Regions from separate parts of the Mesorhizobium sp. B2-3-7 genome, predicted to be linked through region 3. Evidence: riboswitches for the same ligand, from Rfam matches in the RefSeq annotation. Region 3 holds a riboswitch; each other region holds the start of a gene.
The links. A riboswitch is a leader RNA that binds a small molecule or an ion and turns the genes downstream of it on or off. The one in region 3 is predicted to bind cobalamin.

Region 1: it holds a riboswitch for cobalamin, as region 3 does, so the genes downstream of both, FJ940_RS27525 (aromatic ring-hydroxylating dioxygenase subunit alpha) here and FJ940_RS14505 (CbtB domain-containing protein) in region 3, are expected to answer to the same signal.
Region 2: it holds a riboswitch for cobalamin, as region 3 does, so the genes downstream of both, FJ940_RS09070 (ABC transporter ATP-binding protein) here and FJ940_RS14505 (CbtB domain-containing protein) in region 3, are expected to answer to the same signal.

The regions. Positions count from the first base shown of each region.
Region 1 is NZ_VFVV01000020.1:63,619-71,544, reverse strand. It holds gene FJ940_RS27530 (hybrid-cluster NAD(P)-dependent oxidoreductase) at 1-634, opposite strand, end outside; gene FJ940_RS27525 (aromatic ring-hydroxylating dioxygenase subunit alpha) at 654-1,901, opposite strand; cobalamin riboswitch at 2,032-2,234, opposite strand; gene FJ940_RS27520 (DUF680 domain-containing protein) at 2,713-2,910, shown strand; gene FJ940_RS27515 (DUF680 domain-containing protein) at 2,980-3,186, shown strand; gene FJ940_RS27510 (DUF680 domain-containing protein) at 3,258-3,494, shown strand; gene ugpC (sn-glycerol-3-phosphate ABC transporter ATP-binding protein UgpC) at 3,581-4,693, opposite strand; gene FJ940_RS27500 (alpha-glucosidase) at 4,719-6,383, opposite strand; gene FJ940_RS27495 (carbohydrate ABC transporter permease) at 6,388-7,542, opposite strand; gene FJ940_RS27490 (sugar ABC transporter permease) at 7,544-7,926, opposite strand, start outside.
Region 2 is NZ_VFVV01000003.1:452,568-460,493, reverse strand. It holds gene FJ940_RS09085 (sugar phosphate isomerase/epimerase) at 1-116, opposite strand, end outside; gene FJ940_RS09080 (Gfo/Idh/MocA family oxidoreductase) at 119-1,150, opposite strand; gene FJ940_RS09075 (LacI family DNA-binding transcriptional regulator) at 1,332-2,357, shown strand; cobalamin riboswitch at 2,420-2,629, shown strand; gene FJ940_RS09070 (ABC transporter ATP-binding protein) at 2,886-3,716, shown strand; gene FJ940_RS09065 (ABC transporter substrate-binding protein) at 3,713-4,660, shown strand; gene FJ940_RS09060 (iron ABC transporter permease) at 4,669-5,688, shown strand; gene FJ940_RS09055 (MarR family winged helix-turn-helix transcriptional regulator) at 5,818-6,297, shown strand; gene FJ940_RS09050 (HlyD family secretion protein) at 6,294-7,472, shown strand; gene FJ940_RS09045 (DHA2 family efflux MFS transporter permease subunit) at 7,783-7,926, shown strand, end outside.
Region 3 is NZ_VFVV01000006.1:288,629-296,554, reverse strand. It holds gene FJ940_RS14535 (tyrosine phosphatase family protein) at 1-109, opposite strand, end outside; gene cobD (threonine-phosphate decarboxylase CobD) at 106-1,152, opposite strand; gene cbiB (adenosylcobinamide-phosphate synthase CbiB) at 1,151-2,119, shown strand; gene cobO (cob(I)yrinic acid a,c-diamide adenosyltransferase) at 2,453-3,067, opposite strand; gene cobU (bifunctional adenosylcobinamide kinase/adenosylcobinamide-phosphate guanylyltransferase) at 3,069-3,584, opposite strand; gene FJ940_RS14510 (CbtA family protein) at 3,577-4,374, opposite strand; gene FJ940_RS14505 (CbtB domain-containing protein) at 4,390-4,569, opposite strand; cobalamin riboswitch at 4,605-4,801, opposite strand; gene FJ940_RS14500 (aromatic ring-hydroxylating dioxygenase subunit alpha) at 4,936-6,105, shown strand; gene FJ940_RS14495 (MFS transporter) at 6,109-7,308, opposite strand; gene FJ940_RS14490 (DUF1624 domain-containing protein) at 7,540-7,926, shown strand, end outside.

The DNA of each region.
Region 1 (7,926 bases), on a different contig from region 3:
GCAGCCGGATGGCGTCGATGCGGCCCATATGGCCGAACCAGCCTTCCCGGCTCGACCGCTCCTCGATCATGAAACCGAGCGACAGGCCGGGCATGCGGCTGCCGAGCAATTCCAGCTCCTTGCGGAAGATGATCTCTTCGGGGCGGCGGGCGCAGTTGACGAAGCCGACATCGGTCCATGGCGCGCAGTCATTCAGCCAGCGCAGCATCGACATCATCGGCGTCACGCCGGAGCCGGCCGAGATGAACAGATATTTGGCCGCCGGGTGGCTGTGCAGCGAAAAGTCTCCGGCCGGCCCATACGCCTTGACGTGCGAACCAGGCCTCAAATGGTCGAACATCCAGCGTGTGCCGGTGCTGCCGGCCTGCGCCTTCACCGTCACCGCGATCGAGAATGGCCGTGAAGGCGAAGACGACAGCGTGTAGGTGCGCATCAGCAACCCATCCGCTGTCGGCAGTTCCAGCGTCACGAACTGGCCCGGCTTGTAGCGGAACCAGGTCTGGTTGTCGGAGCGGAAGGTGAAGGTCTTTACATCAGGCGCCTCGTCGCTCACGCCGATCACTTCCAGCACCTGGAGCCTGTCGTTCCAGGGCGCCATCTGATCGAGATGGCGATAGAGGCCGAGATCCGTCATCGCATTCATCCCTTACCTCTCAAGCAACGCTGCGCAGGGCCGGCCGGCCGTCTTCGGCGAGGCGCGGACCGATGAAACGCGCGTACCAGTCGACGAACTGGATGACGCCGCCTTCGTGCAGTTCGGAATAGGGGCCGGGTTCATAGGCCGGCGACAGGATGCCGAAGGCGTTTTCCTCGACGATGCGACGATCCTGGCCGTTGGTCTCGGTCCAGACATGGGTGAGTTCGGCGAGATCATAGTCGACGCCCTCGACCGCGTCCCTGTGAACCAGCCATTTGGTCGTCACCGCGGTCTCGGTGGCGCTGATCGGCAGCACGCGGAACGTGACGGCGTGGTCGCCAAGGATGTGGTTCCAGGTCGTCGGATAGTGATAGAGCAGCAAGGAGCCGATGCGGTCGGTGGCAACGCCGTCGGACAGGTTCTTCTTGACCGCGCGTTTTCCCGTCATCGTATAACTGACGGCATCGCGCAGCAGCGGCGCGCGGGTGGCACGGTACTGTCCGGCCGGGTCGATGCGGAACCTGCTCGGCAGGCCTGCCGCCTCGCATTTGGCCCAGTGCGCCAGCATCTCCGGGTCGCCGTCGGCGTCTTGCACGCCAGTCACGGTCGGCGCCTCCGGGAAGGTCTTGCAGAGCTCCGGATGGTTGCCGGCGCAATGATAGCATTCGCGGTTGTTTTCCCAGACCAGCTTCCAATTGCCCTTCTCGACGATGGTGCTCTCGAAGGCGACCTTTGCTTCGCGCAGCCGATGCGGCAGCAAATAGGGTTCGATCATCGTCCGCATCGGCGCGAAATCCGCCGGCTCGTCGGCGAGGCAAATGAAGATGTAGCCGCCGACGCTTTCGCAGGCGACCGGCTTCAGGCCGAACTGGCTCTTGTCGAAACCCTCGGCCATCTGCCTGGCGAACAGCAGCCTGCCGTCCAGTTCATAGGTCCACTGATGGTAGGGGCAGACGAGCTTCGCCGCCGTGCCCTTGTCTGTGTTGCAGACGCGGCTGCCGCGATGGCGGCAAGAATTGTGGAAGGCGTTGATGTTGCCCTTCTGGTCACGCACCAGCACCACAGGATAGTCGCCGATCTGCACGGTGATGAAGCTGCCGGGCCGGGGCAGTTCGCAATCATGGCCGATGAACAGCCAGTCGCGGTACCAGATCAGCTCCATGTCGAGCTTGAAGTAGTCGGGATCGGTATAGAAGGGCTGCTCGAGCGAGAAGCCGTCCCTGCGGCCTTGCAGCCGTTTCAGCATGTCGTTGCGCGCATCCATGTCCTGTCCTCGCATTGAAGTCCTGTCCTCGCATCGAAGGACTGAACGGAGGGGAGAGAGGAAGGATCAAGCAGCGCGCCGGCTTGCGCCGGACATGCACCATCCGCCTCTTGACCGCCCGCCGCGATCAGTCGAGTCCAACATCTCGGGCTGGTTTCCGGGCTCTGGAGCTGTCCTTGCGGACTGTCGCGACACCTTCCCAGGCCTTTGCCCAGTGGTCTCCCGTTGCGACCTGAACTCCACCACCGTTGCGGGGGCAGCGCCGGATTCTGACCGGCTTCCCAATTCTCCGCCTCGTCGTCACGCGGCGGCACCTGAGATGGCAGGATCTAACCATGATCGCCGACTTGTCGTCGGCATGAAAACGACATCGCATCCATGCCGCGCGACACGCATTGGAAACGGCGCGGCCGCCGTTGCAGGGCAGAAAGCCTCAGGTCGCCGCCTCGGATTCCGTCTCGTGGCGGAGGCAAAAAAGGTTAACGGTTTCGAAAAGTGACTGTTAGCGCCCTCTAAAATCGAACCGAACGGTTCGTTTCTGTTGACGATGCGTGCAGGACGGTGTGAACACTGGGCCTTCGACACAGTTGGTGATCGCGCGACGCGTTTGCATAACCAACTGATAGTAAACAGAAAAAAACGAATGTTGAAGGCTCTGGCACAATTTCAAGTGGTGGAAACTTGGTCCACACGGAAAAACTTCGTGATTGGAAATGGCGGTATGGCTTTCCCACATCGGGGCTGTCCGAACGACGCGATTTCCTCCCAAGACACGCCGCTAGACGGACGGAAAAATACTGGAGTATCAAAAATGAAAAAGATCATTCTCACTGCCGCCGCCCTTCTGGCTGTTTCCGGCAGCGCCTTCGCTAGTAGCGACCATTATGGTTCGAATGCCCCTGCGGCCACCGCCGTCGACAGCTCGTACACCGCTTCGACCAAGAAGTCGGAACCGGCTGCCCAGACGCCTGTCCAGGGTGCCGATCGCAACCTCTTCGGCAACAACTAACAGCCGATCTCCAGTTGACGGCGGGCCTTCCGCCGTCCTGGCGAAATTTGAGAATTCAGGAGACTTGAAATGAAGAAGATCGTTCTTGCTGCCGCCGCCGTCCTGGCCGTGTCGGGCAGCGCTTTCGCCGGCAGCGACAACTATGGCTCCAATGGCGCCAACCAGCCCGCGGCCACTTCGACGGACAGCTCATACACCGCTTCGACCAAGACGCCGGCTCCGGCTGCCCAGGCACCTGTTCAGGGTGCCGACCATAACCTCTTCGGCAACAACTAACAGCCGATCCTGCAGCAGATGGCGGGCAAGCCCGCCTCTGCGGTGGAATTTGAGAATTCAGGAGACTTGAAATGAAAAAGATCATCCTTGCTGCCGCCGCCGTCCTGGCCGTTTCGGGCAGCGCTTTCGCCAGCAGCGACAACTATGGCTCCAATGGCGCCAATCAGCCTGCCGTCACCTCGGTCGACAATGCGCACACGGCTTCGATCCGCGACAGCGGCTCGCCGGTCTACAAGCTGCTCAATTCGTCGGGCGATGAACACAAGTCCGCCCCTCAGGGCAGTGACCGGAATCTCTTCGGCCACTAACAGCCGAAGCTGACACCAGACAGGAGCGGCGGGCTTTGCCCGCCGCTCCTTTTTTGCGTGACCGGCAATTAATTCATGGCCTGCTCTCAGGCCGCTTTCGCTTCCGTCTCGTGCAGCGCGAAGGATCGTCCATCCGCGTCGAAGATATGAAGGTCTCCGGCGTCGGCGCTCAGCCGCAGTGTCGCCCCGCGCTTGACCTCGACATTGCCCGGCAGCTTGGTCACCAGCGGCAGGTCGGCGCGGCCGATGTCGACATAGACGAGTTGCACCTCGCCGAGCTGCTCGACATAATCCACCGTTCCTTCGAACAGATAGTCCGTGCCGCCGGCGATCGTCAGGTCCTCCGGCCGCACGCCGAAGCTCACCGACGCGCCCTTGGCCGAGGCCGGCGTCGCGATCGGCACCGTAGCCTTGCGGCCGCCGACATGACTGATGACGGTCGGATTGCCCGATTTGTCGATGGTCGCCGGCAGGATGTTCATGGCCGGCGAGCCGATGAACTGGGCAACGAACAGATTGCCGGGTTTCTTGTAGAGTTCCATCGGCGTGCCGACCTGCTCGATATGGCCCTCCTTCAGCACCACGATGCGGTCGGCCAGCGTCATCGCCTCGACCTGGTCGTGGGTGACATAGATCATGGTGGTGTTGGGCATCGATTCCTTGAGCTTGGCGATCTCGATGCGGGTGGCGACGCGCAGCGCGGCGTCGAGGTTCGACAGCGGTTCGTCGAACAGGAACACCTTCGGGTTGCGCACGATGGCGCGGCCGATGGCCACGCGCTGGCGCTGGCCGCCCGACATCGCCTTGGGGAGGCGGTCGAGATAGTTGGTCAGCTGCAGGATCTCTGCCGCCTGGCGCACGCGCTTGTCTATCTCGGCCTTGCTTTCCTTGCCGATCTTCATCGAAAACGCCATGTTGTCGTAGACCGTCATATGCGGATAGAGCGCGTAGGACTGGAACACCATGGCGATGCCGCGTTTCGACGGCGGCACGTCGTTGACCACCTCGCCGGCTATTCTGAGCTCGCCCGAGGTGATCTCCTCGAGCCCTGCGATCGAGCGCAGCAATGTCGACTTGCCGCAACCCGACGGCCCGACGAAGACGATGAACTCGCCCGATTTGATGTCGAGGTCGATGCCGTGCAGAATGTTGAGATTGCCGTATGATTTCTTCACTTGCCTCAGCGTGACATCGGCCATGTTTCCCTCCAGTGGTCGCTAGAATTCAGTCGATGCGCCCGAACCAGGCGCCGTAGCCGCCGAGGCGGATGGAGCCGGAGCTCTGCTGTCCCGAAAATCCGTGTCCGGGCAAAGGTTGCAGCGATCGACCGCCAAGGTCAACCTCCGCTGGCCCGGATCCCAGGTTGAAGACGCAGACGATCTGCTCGTTGCCCGCGCGGCGCGTGAAGGCGACAGTGTCGCCCTGGCTTTCGATGAAATTGATATCGCCCTTGGCCAACGCCGGATGGGCACGGCGGAAGCCGAGAAAGCGTCGGTAGTGTTCGAGCAGCGAATGCTCGTCGCCTTGCTGGACATTGACGGCTTGCGACAGGTGCTTGGCCGGCACCGGCAACCACGGCTTTGCCTGGGAGAAGCCGCCATTCCTGGCGCTGCCGTCCCACACCATCGGCGTGCGGCAGCCGTCGCGGCCCTTGAATTCCGGCCAGAAGCGGATGCCGTAGGGATCTTGCAGATCCTCGAACCGCAATTCGGCTTCGCCGAGCCCCAGTTCCTCGCCCTGATAGATACAGACCGAGCCGCGCAAGGACATCAGCAATGCCGAGATAACCTTGAGATAGGCGGTCGGGTCGGCTTCGTTGGCGGCCCAGCGCGAGGCCGGGCGCATCACGTCATGGTTTGAGAAGGCCCAACACGACCAGCCGTCGCTGGCAACCTTGCCGAAGGTTTCCAGCACCGAACGGACCTTGGCGGCGCTGATCTTTTCCGGCGCCAGGAAATCGAAGGAATAGCACATGTGCACGCGCTTGCCGCCGGCTGTATAGGCCGCGACGACGTCCAGTCCGCGCTGTGAATCGCCGACCTCGCCGACCGCGGCCGTTGCCGGATATTCGTCGAGCAGGGCGCGGAAGCGTTCGAGGAAGCCGAGGTTCTCCGGACGGCTCTTGTCGTAGATGTGATCTTGGTAGTTGTACGGATTGACCGCGGGTGCGGTCTGGTCGTTGCGCTGCTCCGGCGGCAGCGGCGGGTTGTTTTCCAGCCCCTGGCTGTGGAAGTAGAAATTGATGGTGTCGAGGCGGAACCCGTCGACACCGCGCTCCAGCCAGAAGCGGGTGACGTCGAGCAGCGCGTCCTGGACTTCGCCGTTGTGGAAATTGAGGTCCGGCTGTTCCGCGAGAAAGTTGTGCAGGTAATATTGCTGGCGGCTGGTGTCCCATTGCCAGGCCGATCCGCCGAAGATCGACAGCCAGTTGTTGGGCGGCGTGCCGTCCGGCCTGGGATCGGCCCAGACGTACCAGTCGGCTTTCGGATTACTGCGGTTCGATCGGCTTTCCCTGAACCAGGGATGGATGTCGGCGGTGTGCGACAGCACCTCGTCGATCATCACTTTCAGCCCCAGCCTGTGCGCCTCCGCCGTCAGCGCGTCGAAATCGGCCAGCGTGCCGAACATCGGGTCGACGTCGCAGTAATCCGAGACGTCGTAGCCGAAATCCTTCATCGGCGATTTGAAGAAGGGCGAGATCCAGATGGCGTCCGCGCCGAGCGCGGCGATATAGGGCAGCCGCCCGATGATCCCCTTGAGGTCGCCGATGCCGTCGCCATTCGAGTCCTGGTAGCTGCGCGGATAGATCTGGTAGATCACGGCACCTCGCCACCAGTCGCTATCGACGGCGAGATCGGGCCTCGAACTGGCTTTCAAAGCGGATTGCATGGTTTCAGCCTCCTTTCACCGAGCCTGCGAGCAGCCCGCGGACGAAATAGCGCTGCAAAGAGAAGAACACGATCAGCGGCACGATGATGGTCACGAAAGCCGACGTCGTCAGGATCTCCCAGTCGCCGCCACGCGAGCCGAGCAAGGCATTGAGCTTGGCGGTCAGCACGATCTGATCCGCCTCCGTGCCAAGGAAAACCATCGCCACCAGGAGATCGTTCCATACCCACAGGAATTGGAAGATGGCGAAGGACGCCAGCACGGGAAATGACAGCGGCAGCACGATCTTGACGAATATCTCGAAATCGCTGGCGCCGTCGATGCGCGCCGATTCCATGATCTCGCGCGGCAGGCCGGCAATGTAGCTCCGCAAGAGGTAGATGGCGAAGGGCAGTCCGAAGCCGGTATGCGCCAGCCAGATGCCGAGATAGGTCTTGGAGGGCACGCCGAAGAAGGCGCCGACGCCGTTATAGAGCTTCAACAGCGGGATCAGCGACATCTGCAGCGGCACCACCAGCAGGCCGATGATGACCGCGATCAGAAGCGCGCGCCCGGGAAAGCGCATCCAGGCCAGAGCGTAAGCCGCAAAAGCGGCGATCAGGATCGGGATGACGGTCGCCGGGATAGTGACGGTCAGCGAGTTCATGAAGGAGCGGCCGATGCCTTCCGAAAACAGCACGGTCCTGTAATTGTCGGTGGTGAATTTCGGCGGCGCCGAGGAGGCATAGTAGACGCGCTGGCCGCGGTCGCCCTCGAACGCCTTGGGCGAGGTCATGACGAAGCTGCCGTCGGCATTGAGCTGCAAGGTAACGCCGTCGCCGAGATCGGCCGATGTGCCGGCCGGATATTGCGTCGGTGCCGCCGACTTGACGCCGAAGGCGCTGATCTCGCGCTTGGCGCCATCGCCGAAAATGTTGCCCTGGAGGACGAACTTGCCGTCCTTCTCGACCTGCGCCGAGGCGGGCGGCAGGCGTCCAGCTTCGGTCTGGGTCGAACTGGCGAACGAGTTCCACCAGCCCGAGGCGATGATCTGGTCCTTGTCGCGCAGCGACGATATCAGGATGCCGAGCGTCGGCATGGTCCAGATCGCAACGAAGACCAGGACGGCGATGTGAACGCCGAAGCGGCTGGCGAAGGAGTTTCCGGTCGCGACGGTCATCTCAATGTCCTCCCGTCTCTTTGTTGGCCTGGCGTATGTTCCAGACCATGATCGGAATGACCGCGATCATGATGATGATGGCGATTGTCGCGCCGCGGCCGAAATCACCGCCGCCACGGAACATCCAGTCGAACATCAGATTGGCCAGCACCTGGCTGTTCCATTGGCCGTTGGTCATGGTCAGGACGATGTCGAATACCTTGAGCACCAGGATGGTGATTGTGGTCCAGACCACGGCGATGGTGCCCCAGATCTGCGGCACCATGATTTTCCAGAAGATCTGGAACGGATTGGCACCGTCGATGACGGCGGCTTCCAGCGTCTCTTCCGGAATGCCGCGCAGCGCCGAAGACAGGATGACCATGGCAAAGCCGGTCTGGATCC
Region 2 (7,926 bases), on a different contig from region 3:
AAGGGCTGGACGCTCTCGAAACCGAGCGGCAGGATCTGCCTGACATAGGCGGCCGGGTCTTCGAGATTGGCCCGCACCATGGTGCCGATCCTGATGTCGAGAAGCGGGTCCGCCATGGTCATCCTTCCTGCCTGGGGATTTCGATCCGGCGCCCGGTCTCGGCGCTTTCGATCGCCGCGAAAACCATGGCCAGGCTCTTGATATTGTCGGCGCCGCGCGTCTCCGGCTCGGTGCCGGTTTCCACGGCGCGGACGAAATCTTCCATGACGCCGAGATGCCCGCCGATGCGGTCGGCAGGGTCGAGCGGCGGCACCGCTACCGACACGACCTTGTCGAGCAGGCCTTCGCGTTCCGGCAGCACGGCTTCGGCCTTCAACTCGTCATGACCATCCCAGGTCAGGCTGCCGCGTTCGCCGACGATGCGCCAACTGCCTTCCCAACTGGTGCGGAAACCGTCGGCGCACCAACTGCCGCGATAGGTGAACATCTTGCCCTGGCCGAGCTCGAAGGTGGCGCTTGCCGACGATCCCTGCCGGTACCAGGAATTGGCCGGCTCCCATTCCCGGCAATACACTTCGGTCGGCTCGCCATCGACCATGTAGCGGGCGGCGTCGAATGTATGGATCGCCATGTCGAGCAGCAGCACATGGCGCATGCCTTCGCGGAAACCGCCGAAATGCGGCGCAATGAAAAAATCGGCATGGATGCTGGTCGCAGCGCCGATGGCGCCGGAGCCGAGGAAGCGCCGGATGCGCCGGACGTTGGCGACGTAGCGGCGGTTCTGCACCACGGCATGGATGCGCCGGGCGCGCCGCGCATCGTCGATGATGGCGCGCGCATTGTCCGGGCTGTCGGCCAGCGGCTTTTCCGTCAACAGATGACAGCCATGGGCAAAGGCCGAATTCGCCACGGCGCGACGGGCGGCAGGCACGACCACGTCGAACACCGCATCGGGTCTGGTCTGGGAGAGAACGACGTCGAGATCGGTCCCGATCGCGACCCCGGCGAGGTCGTATTCGCGTGCCCGCTGGCGCGCCCTGTCGGCGTCGAGGTCGACGAGACCGACGATCTTGACGGCAGGGGATTGGCTGATGGCCTCGAGCCAGGTTTTGCTCATGGCTCCGCACCCGACCAGGACGACGTGCATCATCCAGCGCTCCTCCGGCCAACCCCTCCTGGCTGGCACCCACGGCAGTCCGTAAATGACTTCCGTAAACGTTTACGATGACACACCCGATGGCATATATTGTCAATCGGATTTGTACCGTCGGCTCTGAAACGCCTTGGCCGCACGACCGGCTGGTGCTAGCCAGAAGCAGGAGGGGGAGGTCTTGGCGTCCAGCATTCACGATCTTGCGCGGCACCTGAACATTTCGATCGGTACAGTCTCGCGCGCGCTTAACGGGCGCGCCGACGTGAACGCCGAGACACGCCAGCGCGTGCTCGAGGCGGCCCGGAAGCTCAATTATTCACCGAACCACTCGGGCAGGAACTTACGCCGCGGCACCACCCATGCCGTGGCTTTCATGCTGCAGCCGCATCCGGGCGACCAGCAGTATGGCGAGCCGTTCTTCATTCCGTTCCTCACCGGACTGCAAGCGACATTGGCCGAGTGCGGGCTGGACCTGATCATCGTCATGGGCGCGCCGGCGGATTATCAACAGGAGCGGCTGCGCCGCGTCGTCGAGACGCGTCGTGCCGATGCCGTCGTACTGGCCTGGACGCGGCGCGAGGACGATCGCATCGACTATCTGAGCAAGGCCGGCTTTCCCTTCGCGACGCTCGGCCGAAGCCGGTCCGGCGACGACAGCTATCCCTCTCTGGATCTGGATTTCGAGAAGGCGGGCGCCGATGCGGTCGACCGGCTGGTTGCGCGTGGCCACCGCCGCATCGCCGCCATCCGGCCGTCGCTTGACCTGAATTTCGGTTATCTGTTTCTGGAGGGTTATTGCAAGGCGCTGCGGCGGCACGGCATCGAAGTCGATCCCGGCCTGATTGTGGACGGTTTTATCAACGAAGCCGGTGGCTACGCGGTGACACCGCAAGTCATGCGGTCGAAGGATCCGCCGACCGCGATTATCTTCAACAACGACTCGATGGCGCTCGGCGGCTGCAAAGCGCTCGCCGAAATGGGGATCAAGCCCGGGCAGGATGTCGCGGTGATCGTCATCGTCGACACGCCGCTCTGCCGTTATTTCTCGCCGGCGCTGACCGGCTTTCGTCCGAGCCTTGACCCGATGGGGCGGCGGCTCGGCGAAATCCTGCTCGCCTCGCTCCCGGCTTTCGCCGGCGCGAAAGGGCCAGAGATCATTCGCGAGGTCTGGCCGCTGGAACTGGTGGCGCGCGATAGTGATTGACCACACGTTTGTATCGTTATAACAGAACATGCATCGACCTTGCCTCGACGCTGCCTGCATCCTAGGCTGCGACTCGTGATGGTCCCCGCGCCGCAAGGCGAGGGGTGAAAAGGGAACATGGTGAGGCCCGATTTTCGGGTCGAAGCCATGGCTGCCCCCGCAACTGTAAGCGGCGAGCAAAATCCGAGAAGCCACTGGCCGGCAAGGCTGGGAAGGCAGGATGGCGCAACGACCCGCGAGCCAGGAGACCTGCCATCTGCATGGGTTGACCGGACGGGGTGTGCCGGGAGGAGACGCGGGGTTCGGTCTTGTCGACCGGTTCAAGCCAGCTTCCTTCCGTCGCCATTTTTGAAAGTGACGGAAGTTGGACGGCTCCATCGATCGCATTCACTGCATTCCCATGCATCGCATCATCGTGTGCACGCTTTGCCGCGATATCGCCACCGAGGTGAATTCAGGCCAGCGTCCGGCAGGATTGGCAAGCAAGACGCTGGCCCGTATTCCGGCAGGCCCTGCAAGGAATTGCCCATGACCGCGCCGCTTCTCGAGGCCCGCGACCTGGCCGCGGCGGCGGATGGCCTGCATCTGGTGCATCCGGTCAGCCTTTCGGTGGCGGCGGGCGACCGTCTCGCCATCATCGGTCCCAACGGCGCCGGCAAGACGACATTGCTGCGCATGCTGTCGGGCATGCTGCGGCCGAGTTCGGGCGAAGTGAAGCTCACCGGGCGCCTGCTGGACAGGATTTCGACCGCCGAGCGGGCGCTGCACATCGCCGTCGTCGGCCAGACCGATCAACCGGATCCACGGCTGGCGGTGATCGATTATGTCGAGCTCGGCCGGGTTCCGCATACCGGCCGCAGGCACAGGAGCGAGGAACGCGACATTGTCGTCGAGGCGCTGCGCCGGACCGGGCTGTTGCCGCTGCTTGGCCGCACCATCGGCTCGCTGTCGGGCGGCGAGCGCCAGCGCGCCCAGCTTGCCCGCGCCATCGCACAGGAGCCGAAGATCCTGTTCCTCGACGAGCCGACCAACCATCTCGACCCGCGGGCGCGCAGCGAGTTGCTCGAACTGGTTGCAGGCCTCGGCATGACCGTGATCGCGGTGCTGCACGATCTGGCGCTGGTGACGCCTTTCGCCACCAGGGTCGCGGTGATGGGCCATGGCCGGTTGCATGTGCTGGCGCCGCCACGCGAAGCACTCACTCAGCAGCTGATCCGCGAGATCTTCGGTGTCGACGTCTTTAGGTTGCGCCACCCGACGGAGGACCGCGAGCTGACGGTGTTCGAGGTTCCGAACCGTGCCGCGCATCTTCGTGAGCGCAGATCCAATTCCCGTGCAACGAAGGAGCAACATCCGTGAAACGCCTTGCCGTATCTCTTGCCTTCTCCCTGCTGGCCTCTACGGCCTTCGCCTTTCCGGTGACGGTCGACAGCTGCGGCAAGTCGCTGACCTTCGACGCGCCTCCAAAGCGCGCTGTCATTCACGATCTCAACATGGCCGAGATGGCCTTCGCCCTGAAGCTGCAGCCGTCGATCGTCGGCCTGACCGGCATCACCGGATGGTACAAGGTCGGCCCCGAATTCAAGGCCGAGCAAGGCTCGATCCCGGAACTGGCGCCCAAATATCCGACGCTGGAAAACCTGGTCGCTGTCGAGCCCGACTTCTTCTTCGCCGGCTGGTATTACGGCATGAAGCCGGGCGGCGAGGTGACGCCCGATACGCTGGCGCCACACGGCATCAAGACCCTGGTGCTGACGGAAAGCTGCGTCCATCTCGACAAGAACCGGCCTGCCGCTTCGATGGACCTGCTCTATGGCGATGTCGAGAAGCTGGGCAAGATCTTCGGCAAGGAGGCCGAAGCGGATAAGCTCGTCTCCGGCTGGAAGGCGCAGCTCGCCGAAATCGCCGCAAAGGTCGGCGACCGCAGGGGAACGCGCGTCTTCCTCTATGATTCCGGCGAGGACAAGCCGTTCACATCAGGCAAGTTCGCCATTCCCAACGCCATGATTTCCGCGGCCGGCGGCGACAACATCATGGCCGACATGGACACCAGCTGGGGCAACACGGATTGGGAGACGGTGGCCTCGCGCAATCCGCAATTCCTCATCCTGCTCGACTATCAGGATGGCGGCGGCTACCGGAAGCTGCTCGATTTCCTGAAAGCGCATCCGGCAATGAAGGAGATAGACGCGGTCAAGAACGAACGCTTCGTGGCGCTTCGCTATGCCGAACTGACACCCGGACCGGCCAACATCGAAGCGATCGGCAAGATCGCCAGGGCGATGCATCCGGAAGCATTTTAACCGGGAAGATGACTTTGCGGCACAAGGCATTCGTATTGGCCATGATGGCGGCCGCGTCGGCTATGGCCGCGCTCGCGCTGCTATCGATCGCCTATGGTTCGACGATGATCCCGCTGGGCGACGTCGTTGCAGCACTTGGCCATGCGATCGGATTGAAGGGGCATGACGTGTCCGGCCCGGTCGGCAGGATCGTCGTCGACCTCAGATTGCCGCGCACCATCCTGGCCATCTGTCTCGGCGGCGGCCTGGGCGTGGTCGGCGCGCTGTTGCAGACGGTGACGCGCAACGATCTTGCCGATCCGTTCCTGTTCGGTCTCTCGTCGGGAGCCGCCGCCGGCGCTGTCTCCGTCATCACCGTCTTCGGCGACAGTTTCGGGATCTGGACGCTACCGATCGCCGCGTTCACCGGCGGTATTCTGGCGGCTTGCGTTGTGCTTTTGCTGGTTGCGCGGGTGAGGGGACAAGGCCCCGAACGGCTGATCCTCGCCGGACTTGCGGTCTCCTTCATGTTCACCGCATTGACCAATTACCTGGTCTTTGCCGGTGACCAGCGCGCCGCCCATTCGGTGCTGTTCTGGACGATGGGCGGGCTCGGCCTGGCGCGGTGGGACAATATCTGGCTAGGTGCGCTTGGGGCCGGCACGATTGCGGCGTACGGGCTGTGGAATCATCGCCGGCTGGACGCTTTCCTGGCCGGCGAAAATGCCGCCGAAAGTCTTGGCGTGCCGGTGGCGCGAATGCGACGGACGACGTTTCTGGTCGCCGCGTTTTCGACCGCGATCCTGGTTTCGGTCGCCGGCGTCATCGGCTTCGTCGGCCTCATGATCCCGCATCTGTCGCGGCCGCTGGCTGGTCCGCTGCATCTGCGCCTGATCGTAAGTTGCGCGCTGTTCGGGGCGGTCCTGTTGCTGGCAAGCGACCTTCTGGCACGCACATTGCTGCCGCCGCAGGAACTGCCGATCGGCATCATCACCAGCTCGCTCGGCGCCTTCTTCGTTGTCACCATGCTGATCCGTAACCGCTTGTGATGGGTGTAGCGGCAGCCGAAAATCATCGGACGCAGCCATGATTGTGCTGCACGGCTGCCATGCACGTTTGCTGGCTTCTGGAACAATGCCGGACTTGAATGATAAGCACGCTTATTATATATGCCACTCATGGTTTCCGAAGGCGTAGACAGATTGGGATTTTTGATCCACGACGTGCAGCGGCTGATGCGAAAGCGCTTCGAAGCGCGCGCCAGCGGCCTTGGCCTGTCCTCGGCGCAATGGCGCCTGATGGTTCGCGTCGCCAAGGAAGCGGGCGTTTCGCAGGCGCGGCTTGCTGAACTGCTTGAAATCGAGCCGATCAGCGTCTCGCGGCTGGTTGACCGGATGGAGGAGGGCGGCTGGATCGAGCGCCGCTCCGACGCCGCCGACCGCCGCGTGCGCATGATCTTCCCAACTCCCAAGGCAAGTGCCGCGTATGCGGAGGTCAAGAGCCTCGCCGGCGAAGTCTATGAGGAGTCGCTGACCGGCGTTTCGCCGGACGATCGCCGCGTCCTGATCAGGGCATTGGATGCGATGGCACAGAATCTCGCGGATGGCGATTCACCGTCCTGCGACAAGGTCAAGAATACGGAAGGCGCAGCAGCATGAACGCGGTAGCCAAGGTCGACGAAAACGCCGCCAAAGTGGAAATGGAAGCGCCGCAGCAGCCGGCCGCGGCCCCTGTTACAATGACACCTCCGGCAGAGCCGGCGCCGGTGCCAAAGAAGAAGCGCCGTCTCGGCCGCTTCTTGTTGATGTTCGCACTGCCGGCGGCGTTGGTCATTGGTGGCGGCTATGTCTGGGTCACTGGAGGGCGCTACCAGGAGACGGAGAACGCCAACCTGCAGCAGGCCAAGGTATCGATCGCCTCGGACACGGCGGGCCGCATCGTTCAGGTTGCGATCTCGGACAATCAGAGGGTGAAGCAAGGCGATCTTCTCTTCGCCATTGACCCCGAGCCTTACCGAATCGCACTTGCGCAGGCCGACGCGGCGGTGGCCGCCGCGCGGCTCAACGTCGAACAGCTGCGCGCCGCCTACAGCCAGGCCATGGCGCAGGAGAAATCCGCCAGCAGCGAAGTTGCCTATGCCCAGTCGCAATACGACCGTGCCGCCGATCTCGCCCAGAAAGGCATCAACGCCAAGTCTTCGCTCGATGAGGCCAGGAACGATCTCGATAAGGCAAAGCAGCAGCTTGCCGTCGCCCAACAGGGCATCGTCAGCGCCAAGGCGGCGCTGGGCGGCAATCCCGATATCGAGACCGACAAACATCCGACCGTGATGTCGGCGCTCGCAGCGCGCGACAAGGCTGCCTACGACCTGGCGCAGACCACCGTGAAGGCGCCTGCCGATGGCGTCGTCTACCAGGCCGCGTCCTTCAAGGTCGGCCAGTATGTCGGCTCCGGCACGCCGCTGTTCTCGCTGGTCGAGACCGGCGATACCTGGATCGACGCCAATTTCAAGGAAACACAGCTGACCAATATGAAGCCGGGCCAGAAGGCAGAAATCGTGGTCGACACCTATCCGGGCAGGACCTTCGAAGCGACCGTCAAGGCTATCGGCGCCGGCACCGGAGCGGACTTCTCGCTTCTGCCCGCCCAGAACGCTACCGGCAACTGGGTCAAGGTCACCCAGCGCATTCCGGTCCGCCTGGAGCTGAGCGATCCCGACGCCAAGATGATGCTGCGCACAGGCATGAGCGCGGCCGTTACCGTCGACACGGGCGTGGCGCGCGGCCTGCCTGGCATTTTCGGCCACGCCACGGCTGGCGAGGTCGCGAAGTAAATCAGCGGAAGCCCGCGGGGATCATGCGGGTGGACGCACTGAGCAGGGGGATTGGTCTGATGGGAGGAGTTAAAGGGTCAGCCTTCGGGGCAAACCGCATCGCGGCTTGATCGAAAGCTGAAATCTTCGACACGGACCCGTCGGTCCTCATGTTTCCGGGCGGCAGGCATCCGCTCAATCGAGACTTTCGGTCGATGTAACCCCCACATCGATAATCGCGTCCCACCGCGATGAGGGTCTCTCAACGGAAGGCTTTGCCGCCCGGAAACCCTGTGTACACGTTTTTGTTACCGGCTGGAAGTTCCGCATCATGAGCACGCCAGAACCTTTCAAAGAAGTGCCGCATCGTGGCCTGATCACGGTTGCGCTCATGCTGGCGACGATCATGCAGGCGCTCGACACCACGATCGCCAACGTCGCGCTGCCGACCATGACCGGCGATCTCGGCGCCTCG
Region 3 (7,926 bases):
AGGCCGGGCGGAGCACATCGGTGCCGGCGGCCAACAGCGACAGCAGCCGCTCGGCGCCGGTCCTCGCCACCGTTTCCTCGACCTTTGCCAGCGAGCAGACATGGATCATGGTTTGATACCTTCCGCTCGATCCTCGCGCCGGGCCGCCCATTCGGCAAGGGCGGATTCAAGCCGCAGCCACTCCTCCCCGTTCCCCGGCAGGCCGGCCCGCAGGACATGCGGGCGGTCGGTGAAATGGCGAAGCAGGATGCCGCGTTCCCCAAGCACAGAAAACAAGCCGGCGGCATCCGACAGCCTGAGATAGCGGAACAATGTGGTGCCGCCCGCGGCAGGCACGCCGAAACGACCGAACAGCCCGTCGAGCCGAGCCGATACCTCCGCCAGCGACGCGCGCATCGCGTCCTGCCAGCCGATATCGGCAAGTGCGCGAATGCCATATTCCAGCGCCGGGCCGGCGACGGCCCAAGGTCCGAATTGCGTTTCCAGCCGTTGGGCCGTCGGCGCATCGGCAAGCGCGAATCCAAGCCGCAGGCCGGCCAGCCCAAAAAACTTGCCGAAAGAACGCAGCACGACGATGCCGCCCTGGCCGACATCGCCGGCAAGGCTGTGTTCGCGCGGGCCGACATCCATGAACGCCTCGTCGACGACCAGCAGCCCGCCCTTGGCGCGCAAACCGGCGGCCAGCGCCAGCAGCCGGTCGCGCTCGACGATGCGCCCATCCGGGTTGTTCGGGTTGACCACGACGGCAAGGTCGGCATTCGCCAGATCAGCGAAATCGCTGACTTCGGTCACCTCGTGCCCCGCGATCGCCGCCGCGCGGGCATGTTCGGCATAGGTCGGCCCTAGAACGAGCGCCCTGCCCGGCGCGACCAGCGATGCCACGCGCGGCAGCAGGATCTGCGTACCGGGCGCAGCGACGACATTGGCTGGCGAGGGCGCACCATAGCTACTGGCTGCGATCGCCGTCAGCTCACGCGCCCGCCCCGCTTCCGGCAATCGCGACAGCGAGGTGGCGGGCAGCTCGAAAAGCGGGTAGGAGTGCGGATTGATTCCGGTCGAGAGGTCGACGAAAGGCTGGGGGGCGTTGGGGAAAAGCGCCCTTGCCCGGCCGAGACTTCCACCATGGTCCACCGCTCCTTCAAGAAGCTTCATGTCAGTCCTGATCGCTTTCCTGTCATTGGCCATCGAATCCGCGCTGGGCTACCCCGACTGGCTGTTTCGCGCCATCGGCCATCCCGTGACGTGGTTTGGCAGGCTGATATCCTTTCTCGATCGCAGGCTCAACCGCGCCACTGATCCCGACGCACTGCGTCGCCAACGTGGTGTCCAGGCGCTTCTGGTCATCGTGCTGGTGCCGGCGCTAATTGGCCTGTGCGTGCAGATCCTGCTCTGGTTCGTTCCCCTGGGACTGTTCATCACCGCCCTTCTGGCAACATCGTTCCTGTCGCAGCGGAGCCTTTATGAGCATGTCGAGGCCGTCGCCGATGCGCTCGACTCGGGCGGCCTCGACATGGGCCGCGCCGCCGTCTCGCGCATCGTCGGCCGCGATCCCGAAACCCTCGACAGGGCCGGCGTCTGCCGCGCGGCGATCGAGAGCCTGGCCGAGAATTTTTCCGACGGCATCGTTGCCCCCGCCTTCTGGACGGGCGTCGGCGGCCTCGCCGGCGGCGCCGCCTACAAGGCCGCCAACACCGCCGATTCGATGATCGGCCATCGCACGCCGCGCCACGAAGCGTTCGGCATGGCAGCCGCACGCTTCGACGATTGGATCAACCTGCCGGCGTCGAGGCTGACGGCGTTGCTTATCACGTTGGCGGCTTTCCTGGTGAAAGGCGCCGACGCGAAAGCCGCATGGCAGGCGGTGCGGCGCGACGCGAAAAAACACCGCTCGCCCAATGCCGGCTGGCCGGAGGCGGCGATGGCCGGCGCACTTGGCCTGGCGCTCGCCGGGCCGCGCAGCTATGGCGGCGTCGTTGTCGACGACGCGTTCATGGGCGAAGGCGGCCGTCGCGAAGCCGACAGCATCGACATAAGGCGGGCGCTGAAACTCTACCGCGTCGCCGACTGCCTGTTGATCGCGCTGTTCGGCGTGGTTTCGGCGATCGTCATTCTGGCATGATCTCACCCCCCCCGTGAGTTCTCTCCCGAAGGGGAGGAAGGGAGCCGGGCTGCAACAGGTTCGCGCCTTTCCTCTCCCCCGTCGATCGGGGGAGAGGTGGCTCGGCGAGCCGAGACGGAGTGGGGGTCGACGAGCTCGGCAGTCGCGTTTCTCGCACCCGCCGGGTTGCGCCTGCCTGTCTGCGGACCGCGCGTTCGATAACCGCCTTCCCCCAATCCGTCGCTGCTTCGCAGCGCCACCTTTCCCCCCCTCCGGAGGGAAAGGAAGTGAGCCCTGCTGGAAGCGTTTGGCGACCAGACTTGAATGCTCATCCACAAAAGGGGACAACAGCTCTCAAAACTCCACCCCCTGCTGCGCCTTCACGCCCGCCGCGAAATGGTGCTTGGTCAGCCCCATCTCGGTCACCAGGTCGGCCGCCTCGACCAGCGCCGGCTTGGCGTTGCGACCGGTGACGACGACATGCAGGCCCTCGCGGCGCGCTTTCAGCGCGGCAACCACCTTGTCCAGATCGAGATACTCGTAGCGCAGCGCGATGTTGAGTTCGTCGAGCACGACGAGACTGATCGACGGATCGGCCATCAGCTCCAGCGCCTTGGCCCAGGCGGCCTCGGCCGCCGCGATGTCGCGCTTCAGATCCTGTGTCTCCCAGGTGAACCCCTCGCCCATCGCGTGCCAGACGACGCGGTCGCCGAAGGCGGCGAAGGCCTCCTTCTCACCCGTATGCCATTTGCCCTTGATGAACTGGACGACGCCGACGCGCTTGCCGTAGCCGAGCATCCGCAGCGCCAGGCCAAAGGCAGCCGTGGTCTTGCCTTTGCCCGGGCCGGTGTTGACGATCAGCAGCCCCTTTTCGACCGTCTTGCTCGCCACCTCGGCGTCTTGGACCGCCTTGCGCTTGGCCATCTTGGCGCGGTGGCGCTCTTCGTCCTTTTCGTCGATGTCGGTCATGTCACTTCACCTTGAGCGGCAGCCCCGCCACCATCAAAAGCACGGTCTCGGCAATCGCCGCGACCTGCTGGTTGAGCCGGCCGGCGGCGTCGCGGAACCGGCGCCCCAGCGCATTGTCGGGCACGATGCCTTGCCCGACCTCGTTGGATACCACGAACCAGGGTCCGCGCGGCCGCGACAGCATGTCAGCCAGCCGCCGACATTCGGCCTCTACATCATGATCGGCCAGCATGTGATTGGTCAGCCAGAGCGTCAGGCAGTCGACAAGGACCGGCTGGTCCTCCGGTAGGGCCTCGAGTGCACCGACAAGGCCAAGCGGTGCATCGATGGTCGTCCAGCCCTCGCCGCGCCGCGACCGGTGCAACGCGATGCGCTGCCGCATCTCGTCGTCATAGGCTTGCGCCGTGGCGATGTAGGTCCATGGCGAAGGCAAGGCCGTCATCAGCGTTTCGGCGTGCGCGCTCTTGCCGGAGCGCGCACCGCCGATGATGAAGGTCAGTCTTCCGCGATCAGGCAAAGCTGTCGCGCAGGCTCGTCGCGCTGCCGGTGAAGCGTCCGCGCACCACGACGACGACAGCGCCGAGCACGAGCCAGAACACCAGGTTGGTTACGGTTACCGCCACCACGAACTGATGGTGCAGGCCTTCCGGAATCGGCGTCTCGAAACTGTCCGGCTGCGGCGCGCCGACAATATGCGGCGCGACGATCAACACCACGCCCAGAATCGCCAGCGGCAGTGATTTGCGGAAGGCGATCAGGGCAAGGCCGATCGCCGTCGCCGCCACCGTCGCCGTCCACCAGATCTGGCGTGGCAGAAGCTCGGCGGCAGGCATGGCCGGCAGTTCCGGCGGCAGGCCGAGGCCCGGCGCCAGCGTGAACACGGCAAAGCCGGCCAGTCCCCAGAACACGCCCTGGCGCCAGTTGCCGATGCCGCCGGCGAATTCCGAAACCGCGACCAGGACCAGCGCGAAGCCGATGCCGGTGACGATGTTGGCAAGCACGCTGAAGGCGAAGCGCTCGAAGCCGTCGGCCGGCGCCCAGCCTTCCTCTTCAGCCGGAACAGCTTCAGCGGCTGCCGGCGCGGCGGAGCTCATGGCATTGCCCGCCGGGGCGGCAGAGTTCATGGCGTTGTTGTCGGTCGGGGCCGGTGCGGTATGGTCGTGGTGGTGGCCGCCGCCGGCCTGTTCGTAGACTTCCGCCTTCAGGATCAACGGCACGGTGGCATAGGCCTGCATGCAGGCGAGAACGACACCGGCCACGAGCCCTGCGATCGCCGCGATGAACACGACGTTGCGAAACAGGTTCATGATGTCAAATCCCTATCAGTGGCAGGGAAACGCCATCGAGTGGCGATAGTCGTGCGCGGCATTGTGGACCGCGTCGATATGCGAGAAACCGACAAAGCCTACGACGAAAACGCCGAGCAGCGCCGCGAGCGCGAGCTGCAGGAGGCGCGACTGCGAGGAGATGGAGGCGCCGAGGGAGACGGAAGCGGTATTCATGTCTTGTCCTTTCACCCTCCACCCGAGGGCATCGAAGTCAGTTTCCTGTCGCCGGCAGGTCTCCTGGCTCGCGGATCAGCGCCCTTCCCCACCTTCCCGAAGAAAATCTTCAGTGGCATATGGAGAGGACTACCGCACACAGTTGCGGGGGCAGCCACGGCATTGGGCAACAAATCTGCCCGCACCGCATTCCCTCTTGGCTCCAATCGGAACCGACGACGAAGGTGACTATAGGGAAAATCGCCGCATCCGGCAAACCAAATTCCGACGGCGACAAGCGCTTTAGCGCCGTCCGGCCGCTTGCTCCGCTGCAATTGACAATTTCCGTGGCCGGGTGTCGGCTGCCATCCTCACAGGAGGCCAGCCATGCAGCCCGTCCAGAGCCAGCACGCCCCCTATAACGGCCTCACCCGGGCCGAGCCGACATTGCCGTCCTCGGCCTATTGGGATGCGGCGGCCTACCAGCGCGACCTCGACGCCATCTGGTACAGGAACTGGCTGCTCGTCTGCCGTGAAGCTGATCTCGCCCAACCGCTGGCTTTCCGCACCTTCCGTGTCGGCAGCCAGGAGATCGTCGTGCTGCGTGACGATACCGGCGAACTGCGCGCCTTCCACAACACCTGCCGGCATCGCGGCTCGCAGCTTTGCCAGGAACGCGAGGGGCGGCTGAAGGCGCGGCTGATCACCTGCCCCTACCACGCATGGTCCTATTCGCTGCGCGGCGAGCTCGTGCGCGTGCCATCGAAAACGCTGCCCGAAGGTTTCGACAAGGCGGACCATCCGCTCTATCGCGTCGCGCTGTCGGTCTGGCGCGGCTTCGTCTTCGTCAATCTCGCGGAAGATGCCGCCGGCTCGGCGCACTCATCCTTCGACCCGGCCTCCGGCGATCTCGGCAACTGGCCGCTGGAATCGCTGGTATCGGGCCATGTGCTGCGCAAGGTGATGAACTGCAACTGGAAGATCTTCTGGGAAAACTTCAACGAATGCCTGCATTGCCCCGGCGTCCACAAGGACCTGTCGCGGCTGGTGCCGATGTACGGCCGCGGCCTGATGGGCCGGCATGACGACCCCGAATGGACCCGCCATGCCGACAATGACGCGCCGGAATTTTCCGGCGGGCTGCGGGCGGGTGCCGAAACATGGTCACGTGACGGCCAGGCGCATGGGCCGGTCTTTTCGGGCCTGACGCCGGCCGAGCGCGCCGCCGGCCAGACCTACGCCACCAGCCTGCCCTCGATGTTCATCGTCGGCCACGTCGACTATGTCAGGTCCGTACGGCTGGTGCCGCTTGGCCCCGAGCAGACCGAATTGACCGCCGAATGGCTGTTCGCGCCCGACGCGCTCGCCGCCACCGACATCGACAACATCGTCGGATTCGGCACCCAGGTGCTGGAGGAGGATGCCGCGATCTGCGAGGTCAACCAGAAAGGGCTGCGCTCCATGCGCCATAAGGCCGGCGTGCTGATGCCGGAGGAGTACGACCTCCACCGCTTCCACGATTGGGTACGCGAACGACATGCTGCGCTTGTGCCGTAAGCTTCACAGCGACTTCGGCAGATACCGCCAGGTGACATAACCGCAGACCGCCGCAAGCAGGCCGAGCGTGACGAAAACCGAGCCCAGTCCGAAAAAGGCCAGCACCACCGAGTAGACCAGCGGCGGCGTCAGTTCGGAAAAGTCGAGATAAGTGCGGTAGACCGCAGCCATCTGCGCCCGCTCATAAGAGCGGACCGAGCGCATGAAGGCGGTCGAGCCCAGCGCGTCGAGCGCGATGGTGAAGAAGGCGCCGCACAGCAGGAAGGCGCCGGTGACGAGCGGCGCGCTTTCGCCGACGGCACCCGCCGCCAGCAGCACCACCGACATGGCGAAATAGGCAAAAGTCATGGTCCTGCGGCCGCCGAAGCGCTTACCGGCCTTGCCCCAGAAAATCGCCATGAACAAAAGCGCGTTGCCTGCCGAAACCAGAATGCCGCCGGCAAGTTCGCCCTCACCGGTGATGACCATGAACAGCGGGCCATAGACGAAAAATGTCGTCCAGAAGCAGGAGCGGCCGAAGGCGATCAGCCAGGCCAGCCTCAGCCTCGGCTGCGCGACGAAGCGGCCGATATTGGCCAGCGGGTTGACCGGGCGCGTCTTGCCCGGCCGGATCGAGGGATTGTCGCCGAGCCGGTAGGTCCAGAACAACGCCAGCAGGGCCAAGGCGAATACGGCGACCGCGCCATGCGCGGCATAGATGCCGAAGCGCGTGTAGAGAAAGATGCCGAGCGTCGGCCCACCCGTCCAGGCAAACATCGACCACGCCATGCGCAGCGATTCGGCCTGCATGAAATCGGTCTTGCGGATGTGGTCCATGATGTAGAGGTTGAGCGTGATCGACAGCGCACTGGCGCCCATGACACGGCACAGCATGCCGGCCAATTGCCCTGCGAGCGTATGCGTGACGAAGAACAGCGAGCCGATCGCCAGCAGGCAGGCGCCCGCCGTGTAGACCCAGCGCCGCGCGAAGCGCTGGATCAGCATCGGCATGAACAAGGTCACGGACAGGCCGAGCATCGCCACGATGGTGTAGAGGATCGAGACGATCTGCTCGTTGTGGAGGATCTCGTAGGCCTGGATCGGGATGACGCTCGACACCGTGGCGCGAGCGAAGGATTCGACCGCGTAGAGCGAGGCGAAGGTGCGGGCATCCGCGGCCTTGAGGGCCGGTAGCCAGATCGGATGGCGCACATGCGTGGACATTGCTTCCCCAAAGCAGAATCACCAGCCAAATCTGCGGCCATCATTTCGCGACCGGTAACAGGAAACCGACGTGCCCCGGTTAAAACGAAGCCGGTCAAAGGCTTTCCGGTGCTGGCCTAAAGGGGTGCCTGATGCAGCGCCGGCTGATCGTCCGTATCGAAGCTCACGGCCTTCTTTTGTCCGGCGTAACCGTGATAGTCCTCGTGCGGGGCTGAATCAGATCGCGAGACCATGAGCATCCAGACGCCGACCATGCCCGCCGCGGAGTTGCCGAAGACCAAGCGCATCGTCGCCGTCGACATGCTGCGCGGCATCGCGCTGATCGCCATGGCGAGCTACCATTTCACCTGGGACCTGGAATTCTTCGGCTACACCGATCCCGGCCTGACCGCCTTCGGCTGGTGGAAGTTCTATGCTCGCTGCATCGCCTCGACCTTCCTGTTCCTGGTCGGCGTCAGCCTGTATCTCGCCCATGGCAAAGAGATCCGCTGGAACGGCTTCTGGAGACGCTTCGCCATGGTCGCCGGAGCGGCGATCGCCATTTCGGTCGCCACCCGTATCGCCACGCCGGACGGGTGGATCTTCTTCGGCATCCTGCACCAGATCGCGCTGGCGAGC